Regions from separate parts of the Aeromicrobium sp. MLTX1 genome, predicted to be linked through region 4. Evidence: riboswitches for the same ligand, from Rfam matches in the RefSeq annotation. Region 4 holds a riboswitch; each other region holds the start of a gene.
What was found. A riboswitch is a leader RNA that binds a small molecule or an ion and turns the genes downstream of it on or off. The one in region 4 is predicted to bind cobalamin.
Positions count from the first base shown of each region.

Region 1: it holds a riboswitch for cobalamin, as region 4 does, so the genes downstream of both, ACK99Q_RS12650 (ABC transporter substrate-binding protein) here and ACK99Q_RS02465 (energy-coupling factor transporter transmembrane component T) in region 4, are expected to answer to the same signal.
Region 2: it holds a riboswitch for cobalamin, as region 4 does, so the genes downstream of both, ACK99Q_RS17175 (ribonucleoside-diphosphate reductase subunit alpha) here and ACK99Q_RS02465 (energy-coupling factor transporter transmembrane component T) in region 4, are expected to answer to the same signal.
Region 3: it holds a riboswitch for cobalamin, as region 4 does, so the genes downstream of both, ACK99Q_RS12680 (VWA domain-containing protein) here and ACK99Q_RS02465 (energy-coupling factor transporter transmembrane component T) in region 4, are expected to answer to the same signal.

Region 1 is NZ_JBKFDN010000002.1:434,576-436,767, reverse strand. Features, by position in the region: gene ACK99Q_RS12655 (nitrite reductase) at 1-767, opposite strand, end outside; cobalamin riboswitch at 817-999, shown strand; gene ACK99Q_RS12650 (ABC transporter substrate-binding protein) at 1,055-2,083, shown strand; gene ACK99Q_RS12645 (FecCD family ABC transporter permease) at 2,080-2,192, shown strand, end outside.
Region 2 is NZ_JBKFDN010000003.1:341,210-343,401, forward strand. Features, by position in the region: gene ACK99Q_RS17175 (ribonucleoside-diphosphate reductase subunit alpha) at 1-1,344, opposite strand, end outside; cobalamin riboswitch at 1,463-1,671, opposite strand; cobalamin riboswitch at 1,773-1,954, shown strand; gene ACK99Q_RS17180 (FecCD family ABC transporter permease) at 2,050-2,192, shown strand, end outside.
Region 3 is NZ_JBKFDN010000002.1:440,261-442,452, reverse strand. Features, by position in the region: gene ACK99Q_RS12680 (VWA domain-containing protein) at 1-1,043, opposite strand, end outside; cobalamin riboswitch at 1,090-1,236, opposite strand; gene cbiE (precorrin-6y C5,15-methyltransferase (decarboxylating) subunit CbiE) at 1,307-2,192, shown strand, end outside.
Region 4 is NZ_JBKFDN010000001.1:525,200-527,391, forward strand. Features, by position in the region: gene ACK99Q_RS02465 (energy-coupling factor transporter transmembrane component T) at 1-925, opposite strand, end outside; cobalamin riboswitch at 999-1,135, opposite strand; gene ACK99Q_RS02470 (hypothetical protein) at 1,143-2,000, opposite strand; gene ACK99Q_RS02475 (hypothetical protein) at 1,997-2,192, opposite strand, start outside.

The DNA of each region.
Region 1 (2,192 bases), on a different contig from region 4:
GGTGCCGCCAGGTGCAGCGCGAGCCGGTCGTCGTCCTGCGTGATCCTGCCAAGCGGTGGGGGCTCGGCCGACACCCGGGTCTCGTCGCGCCGGTCGTGAGCCTGCCCGAGGAGACCGGCTCCCGCACCGGGCAGCTCGTCGACGTGCCACGGCGACTCGGGCTGCGCGCCGGCGGCCTCGACGAACCTCCGGGCGAGGTCCACTAGTGCCTCCGCGGCCTCCGCGACGGCGACCGTCGGACCCCACGCCGAGCGGCCGGCGCGGAGCTGGACCTCGGTCGCCGAGACGGCCACGAGACCGAGGTCGAGGTCCCGCTCGGCGACGTCGCCGCGCCCGTCGTCGAGCACGAACAGGAAGCGACCGGCGAGCGCGGCGAGGGCCGGGTCGGCGCACAGGCGCTCGTCCAGCTCGCGCACGACCGGTCGCAGGTCGGCGCGGCCTCCGACGAGGCCCGTGAGCGGCGAGGCCATGACGTTGCGGACCCGCTCGTGCGAGGCCGACGGCATCAGGCCGGTCGCCATCACGGCGTCGACGACCGCGTCGGGCAGGCACCCGTCGTCGTGCGCGATGGCGCGGACCTGCAGGTTCGCGCGGGAGGTCAGGTGCACCGCGCCGTCCCCGTGGGCCACGGCGACCTCGTGCAGTCCGCCCAGCGCGTCGGTCGTGAGGCGCCCGCCCGGCACCCGCACGCGCACCAGGGCGCCGTCGTCGGCGATCCAGGGGCGCAGCAGGCCGGGACACAGGTCGCGGCGGGTCCGTTCGGTCACGCGGACATGGTGCCACCCGGCCCTGCCGCCGCACGTCCCGCCGCGGGGCTGCTACGGTCGGCTCGCCAGTCAAACTCAGCGATGAGCCAGGGAACCCGGTGAGAGTCCGGGACTGACGCGCAGCGGTGAGGGTGACGGGCGGGGCACACAGCCACTGGACCGCAAGGTCTGGGAAGGCGCTCCGTCCGGTCGATCCCGAGTCCGAAGACCTGCTGGCCCTCACGGCAACCGCCGTCTGGTCCCACCGGGCTTCGCGAACGAGCCCCAGACCTCGAAGGATCACGCCCGTGCGTACCTCTGTCCGCCGTACCCTCGTCCTGCTCTCCGCAGGCCTGCTCACCCTCGGCGCCTGCGCGTCCGAGGACACCGACCCCGACCGCGCCTCCGCCGACGGCTACCCGCGCACGCTGGAGAACTGCGGCCGCACCACGACCGTCGAGTCGGCGCCGCAGCGCATCGTCTCGCTCAACCAGGGCTCCACCGAGATCCTGCTGTCCCTCGGCGTCGCCGACCGCATGGCGGGGACCGGCACGTGGACCGACCCGGTCATGGCGGGCCTCGAGGCCGACAACGAGAAGGTCGAGCGCCTCGCCGACAGCGCCCCCTCGATGGAGCGCGTCCTGCAGACCGAGCCCGACCTCGTGACGGCGTCGTTCGCCAGCACGCTGGGCAAGGGCGGCGTCGGCACGGCCGACGCGTTCGAGGACCTCGGCGTGCCCACGTACCTGTCGCCCGCGGAGTGCGAGGGCAAGGACAACGAGGGCGACGACGACGGCGCCCGCACGGGCGTCCTCGAGATCGACGCGATCTACCGCGAGATCACCGAGCTGGCCGAGCTGCTGGACGTGGAGGACCGCGGCGACGAGCTGGTCGCGTCGCTGCAGGATCGCGTCGCGGCCGCGTCGGCGAAGGCCCCGCAGGACGAGGTCAGCGTCCTGTACTGGTTCGCGAACGCCGAGTCGCCCTACCTCGCCGGCTGCTGCGGCGGCCCCGGGATCATCACCCGGGCACTCGGCCTGAAGAACGTCTTCGACGACACGAAGGCCGAGTGGCCGCAGGTCGGTTGGGAGACCGTCGCCGAGCGTGACCCCGACGTCCTCGTGATCGGCGACCTCACCCGCAAGAGCCAGACCGCCGAGACCGCGAAGGCCAAGATCGAGTTCCTCGAGTCCAACCCGGTGACGCGCGAGATGACGGCCGTGAAGAACCGCCGGTACGTCGCCCTCACCGGCGCCGCCCTGAACCCCTCGATCCGCACGGTCGAGGGCCTCGAGCAGGTCGCCGACGCGCTGGCCGAGTTCGGCCTGTCGCAGTGACGGTCACCCGGCGCGCCTGGATCCTGGGCTCGGCCGGGGTGGCGCTGCTGGTCGCGTCCGTGTGCGTCGCGGTGACCATCGGCCCCTCGGACGTCGGTCCGCGATCCGT
Region 2 (2,192 bases), on a different contig from region 4:
CGGCAGCGTGATCTCGGTGCACAGGTTCGACAGGTGGATCGTGCCGGTGTTGTCGTTGAGGGCACGGGTGTTGATCGTGTCCTTCCACGTCAGCCATGGGTGGCTCGTCGACTGCAGCGAGAGCAGGATCGCCCGGTACTGCTCACGCGCGCCCATCCTCTTGTGGCGGAGCTCGCCACGCTCGGCCATCGCGACGTACTCGGCGTAGCGGCGGCTGAACGCCTGACCGGTCAGCTCGACCAGGTCCGGGACCTCCAGCGGATCGAACAGGTACCAGGGCTCGCCGTTCTCGACGCGCTTCATGAACTCGTCGCTGATCCACACCGCCGTGTTGGCCGTGCGGGTCCGGCGGTAGGGATCGCCGGAGTTCTGTCGCAGGTCGAGGAACTGGGCGAAGTCGAGGTGCCAGTTCTCCATGTAGAAGCACAGCGCGCCGAACTTCTTGCCACCGCGGCTGATGGCACGCAGGGTCGAGTCGATCGTGTGCATGAACGGGATCGGGCCGGTGCTGGTGGTGTTGTTGGAGCGGATCGGCGAGCCCTCGGAGCGCAGCTTGCTCACGGACAGGCCGATGCCGCCCGTGCCCTTCGTCAGCCACATCACGTCGCGCACGCTGGTCGCGATGTGCTCGATGTCGTCCTCCATCTGCATGACGAAGCAGTTCGAGAGCTGCGCGTACGACGTGCCGGCGTTCACCAGCGTCGAGCCCGCGGCCAGGTACTCCAGCCGCGACATCGAGTCGTAGAACTCGAGCGCTGCCGACGTCGGATCGGCCTCGTTCAGCGACAGCCCCATGGCCACCCGCATCCAGAAGAACTGCGGCGTCTCCAGCGGCGTGCCGTCCGGCTCGGTGATCATGTAGCGGGTGCGCATCGTCTGCGCGCCGATGTACCGCAGCAGGTCGTCGCGATCGGGATCGAGTGCCGAGCCGAGCCGCTCCAGGTCGAAGAGCTCGGGGATGCGGGTGTCGAGCAGACCCAGCTCGACACCACGGATCATCGAGGCCACGAAAGCCGGGCCGCACAGGGCGATGACCTCGTCGCGCGTGACGCCCTCGCCGAAGATCTTCTTGTACAGGCTCTTGACCAGCAGGCGCGCCGCGATCGTGTCGAACGCCGGATCGTCCTTGACGTTCTGCAGCGCGACGCCGATGACGGCCTCGTCGAGCTGCTCGCTGGTGATCCCGTCGAACAGCGTGATCTCGAGCTCGGCCCGCAGCTGCGTGGCATGCGTGACCGGGTCGGGCAGGCCGGCTGCGGCCTCCTCGATGGACTGCGCGATCTCGTAGCCGTCGTACGGGACTCGGGAACCGTCGCGCTTGACGACGTGGATGGTGGAGGACATCTGCTCACCCCTCGTGAACGAGTGCAAGTGCACCCCACGAACACGGGGACGAGGGTTCACCGGTCACGCGACCGGTCAGCCCTGGACCTTCCCACGAGGTCGCGGACCCTCGGCGACATCGGGTCACCAAGGCACTGGCAGGTCTTCGGACTCGTGGGCGTCCTGCTCGCTCCTACTGGATGTCGCTTCCCGGGCCCGGAGGCCCAGTGCTTCATGACACCGTTCGTTCCCACTCACCGCTGCGGGGCAGTTCCGGTCTCACACCGGATTCCCTCTTACGACGACTCCCTCTCGCGAGGGAGCCGAACCAGCTGCGTGATCACCATATACGGAAATCACACGGATGTAACCCACTAGATGTAGTGGCTGTCCCGCAAGCGTGGAATCGCGGCACGAATCGGGTCCGGCGGAGCACCGCCGAGGTCGTGGTACGTTGCCGCCGAGTCGAACGCATCCTCTGGATGCCAGGGAACTCCGGTGTGAATCCGGGACTGGCGCGCAGCGGTGAAGGGCGAGGACGGCACCACCACGTCACTGGGAGCGATCCTGGGAAGACGGTGTCGCCCGCTGACCCCGAGTCCGAAAACCTGTCGGCTCCTTGTTGTCCGACGACCCTCGCGCACAGGGTCGACGACCCGAGAGGCCCCTGTGGTGGAGTCCCCTACGTCCGTCGTGCCGTCCTGCGACGCGCCGGTCCGGCGAAGGCTGCCGGCCTGGCCCGTGCTGTGCGTCCTGGCCAGCCTGTCCGTGACGACCGCAGTGAGCTCGCTGGCCTTCGGCTCCGAGCGCATTCCGATCGGTGAGGTCGTCTCCGCGATCACCGATCGGTTCGAAGGTCGCCCGCCCGG
Region 3 (2,192 bases), on a different contig from region 4:
TCGTCGTCCGGTCCGTCCGGGCCGGGGTCGGGCTCGTCGGAGCCGAGCAGGTCGTCGAGCCGGTCCTCGTCGAGGCCGGGCTCGTCGAACGGGTTGCGGCGGCGCCGGTGCGGCAGCGCGAGACGAGCGGCGACGCGGACGTCCTCGCGGGTGACGTGCGTGCGGCCCTGCCACGCCGCGTGGGCCGCGGCCGTGCGGGCGGTCACGAGGTCGGCGCGCAGCCCGTCCACGTCGAACGCGGCGCAGATCTCGGCGATCGTGGTGAGGGTCTCGTCGTCGAGGAGGACGTCGCGGACGCGTGCCTGGGCGTCGGCGAGACGCGTGCGCAGCAGGTCCTGCTCGGCGGACCAGCGGCCGGCGAAGCCCTCGGGATCGGCGTCGAACGCGAGCCGGCGGCGGACCACCTCGACCCGCAGGGCCGGATCGCGCGGCGCGGCCACCTCGACCGTGAGGCCGAACCGGTCGAGCAGCTGCGGGCGGAGCTCGCCCTCCTCGGGGTTCATGGTGCCGATCAGCACGAATCGCGAGGCGTGCTCGGCGGAGACCCCGTCGCGCTCGACGCTGACGCGGCCGGTGGCGGCGGCGTCCAGCAGCAGGTCGACGAGGTGGTCGTGCAGCAGGTTGACCTCGTCGACGTAGAGCAGGCCGCGGTGGGCGCGCGCGAGCAGGCCGGGCTCGAGCTCGACGCGTCCGTCCCGCAGCGCCGAGTCGAGCTTGAGCGAGCCGGTGACCCGGTCGTCGCTCGCGCCCACGGGCAGCTCGACGAGCCGGACCGGGCGCTCGACGACCGGCGTCGCGGCGCCGAACGGGCCGTCGGGCGAGACCGCGTCGGGGTCCGTGGGATCGACCGAGAACCGGTCGCCCTCGTAGGCGCGCACGGCAGGGAGGACCTCGGCGAGGGCGCGGACCGTGGTGGTCTTGGCGGTGCCCTTCTCCCCGCGGACCAGGACGCCGCCGATGAGCGGGTCGATCGCGACCAGGGTGAGGGCGAGGGTCATGTCGTCGGAGCCGACGACGGCACAAAACGGATACTGCGCTGGCATGTAGGGCTCCCGCTCGATCTGCCAAGTCGGTCCGGGACGCGGATTGCGCCCCGGGTCGGATCGAGGCCGGTCTTCGGACTTCCCAGGTCTGTGCCTGAGTCACCGCAGCGGGCCCTGTGCCGGATTCTCACCGGCTTCCCAGATTCTCCCCGTGGCCAAACGGCCGTGGGGCACCTCGAACCTTCGCGATCACCCTAGACGCATCCGTCGCGCCCCGGGCAGGGGGCCCGGTGGCCGGGACGACCGGGCTAGGGTCCTCGACCATGAGCGTGCACGTGACCGTGGTCGGCATCGGTGCCGACGGCTGGGACGGACTGCCGGCCTCGTCGAGGGCGTTCGTGGAGGGCGCGCGGACGCTACTCGGCGGCGCCAGGCACCTCGACGACGTGCCTGTGGTTCCGGGGCAGGAGCGTCGAGCGTGGCCGTCGCCGCTGCGCGAGGGACTGCCCGATCTCGTGGCGTCGGCGGAGGGTCCCGTGGTCGCGCTCGCGTCCGGCGACCCGCTGGTCTCGGGCATCGGCACGACGCTGATCGAGCTGCTCGGGACCGACCACGTGACGATCGTGCCGGCGGTGTCGTCGGTGGCGCTGGCGCGCGCCCGGATGGGCTGGCGCGCGGAGTCGGTGGGCGTCGTGAGCGTCGTCGGGCGGGACGTGCGGCTGGTCGTCCCCGCCCTGTCCGCGCACCGTCGTCTGCTGGTGCTGTCGAGCGACGAGTCGAGCCCCGCGGCCGTCGCATCGCTGCTGACCGACCTCGGGTGGGGCGCCTCGCGCCTCGTCGTGCTGGGGAGCCTCGGCGGTGCGGACGAGTGCCGGATCGAGGGCACGGCCGACGCGTGGCACGAGACGTCGCCGCGCCTGAACGTGCTGGCCGTGGAGGTCCGCGGCACCGGACCCGGCTGGGCCGTCGGCGGTGTGCTGCCCGACGACGCCTTCGAGCACGCCGGCCAGATCACGAAGCGCGACGTGCGCGCCAGTGCCCTCGCCCGGCTCGCGCCCGCGCCCGGCCAGCTGCTGTGGGACGTCGGCGCCGGCAGCGGCTCGATCGGCGTCGAGTGGATGCGCGCGTGGCCCAGCGCCCGGGCGATCGCGATCGAGTCACGCGCCGACCGGGCGACCTTCGTCCGCCGGAACGCGGACGCTCACGGCG
Region 4 (2,192 bases):
ACCGCTGCGGGCGGTAGCGGGTGCGCTGCACGCGGCGGCCGGCCGACCGCAGCGCCAGCACGGCGAACACGAGGCCGAGCGCGAGCATCGGGTACGACAGGATCCGCGGCGCGGTGCCGTCGAGGTAGCCGTACGTGCCGACGCTCAGCCCGAACAGGCCCACGAGCATGAGCACGCCGGTGGCGAACCGGTCGCGCTGCGAGGCGGTGCCGCTGCGGCCGTAGCCGCGCGCGTCCATGCCCGCGGCGAGCGTCATCGACCGGTCGAGGGCGTCCTCCAGCACGGGGATGACGATGCGGTGCATCGCGCCGGTGCCGCGGCTGGCGTCGCCGCGCAGCTTGCGGGCGCGGTTGACCCGGCGCACGCTCTCGGCCAGCTGGGGGAAGACCGAGACCGCGACGACCAGCGCGGCGCCGACCTCGTAGAGGGCCGGCGGGGCCGAGGCGAGCAGACGCTTCGGGTTGGCCAGGGAGTTCGCGGCGCCGACGCAGATCACGAGCGTGGCCAGCCGCATGCCGTCGTACAGGCCGACGAGGACCTCGTTGACCGTGACGTCGCCGAGCAGCTGGATGCCGCGAGCCACCTCGGGCAGGGGGATCTCGGGCAGCGCGAACAGGACGGGATCGCCCGGGGCCGAGCCGCCGCCGAGCAGGATCCGGAAGACGACGCGCATGACCACGATGACGACGCCGAAGTACAGGTAGTACCGGAACGACAGGGCCCACGGCGCGTCACCACGGCACGCCGCCACGACGAGCGCCGCGATCGCGACCGTGACCAGCAGCAGGAACGGATTGAGGGTGAACGAGGCACCGGCCGCGAGCCCCAGCGCCCACAGCCACCAGGCGCCGGGATGCAGCTCGCGCCGGGCGCGTCCGGTGGCGGCCGGCGGGCGGGTGGGGGCGGGGTCGACGACGGCGGTCATCCGGTCCCCTCCCCACGGGTGGGGGCGAGGTCCACGAGGGGCGGTTCGCCCACCCGTCGCTGCTCGACAACATCTGGTGGCGGCGTCCCGGCGCGGGTTCCCGGCTCGCACCACCCGGACGGGCGGGGCTGACGGTTGCGGCACAGCACCGGAATCGCACCGGTTTCCCCTGCGCCGGACGTTGGTCCAACGTCAGGAGTCTACTCGCACCGAGCCCTCAGCCCGCCCGGCGGCGGTACCAGACGACTCCTCCCGCGGCCCCCAGCACGACGACCACGGCGGCCGCTGTCGCCAGGGCGGCGCCCGAGGTCGATCCCGACCCCTCGGCGGCCGTCGGCTGCACCGCGGGCGCGCCCGCGACGTCGTCGTCCGTCCCGGCCGAGGCCGAGGGAGCCGACGCGCTCGGGGTGGCGGTGGAGGCGCTCGTCGACGGCGTCGGCGTCGAGGCGGACGGGGTCGCGCCGGCCGACGCGCTCGCCGTGGCCGAGGGAGCCGAGGAGGCCGGGCCCCCGGCTCGCGTCGAAGGCGTCGACCGCTTCGGAGTCGACGCCTTCGACCCCTGCTCCTTCGAGCCCGGCTTCGGGCTGGCGGACGTGGGGCGCGAGGTCGCGCGGGTGGGCTCGGGCGCCGCCACCGGGGGCTTGACCGAGGGCCACGTCCGCGACGAGGAGTCCTGGAACACGAACGCGACCGACCCGCCCTGCGGCACCTTGAGCGCGCTGACGCCCAGGCTCGAGTAGGTCCAGCTGCCGCTCGTCCCGTCCGACCAGAACAGGCCCCAGTAGGCGTCCACGGGGGACGCCTCGAGGCACGGGTCCGAGGCGGGCGCGCCGTCGACCCGGCACACGAAGCCGGGGGCGCGCGACGCGAAGGTCAGCTGGTGCCCCGCGTCGGCGAAGTTGCTCGCCGCGCGTCCACCGCCGTCGGCGTCGCAGCCGACGCTCGACCCGACGACGACCGTGACGCCCTTGCCGCCGGTGCACGCGGCGGCGTGCGCGGGGGCGCTGAGCGCCGCCGGCCCGGCGGCGACCCCGAGGAGGGTCGCCGCCAGGAGGCGATGGACGAGTCGGCTCACTTCACGACCCGGAACACCCGCACGCCGTTGCGCTCGGCGTAGGCGCCGCGGACGATCACCTTCGCGGTGCCGACCTTCTTGCCGACCTTGAGGCGGTACGTGTAGCTGCCGGACTTCGACGCGACGCCGCGCTTGACGAGCTTGCCGCGGTAGTAGACGCGCACCGGCTCCCCGGCGACGAGGCCGCGGACG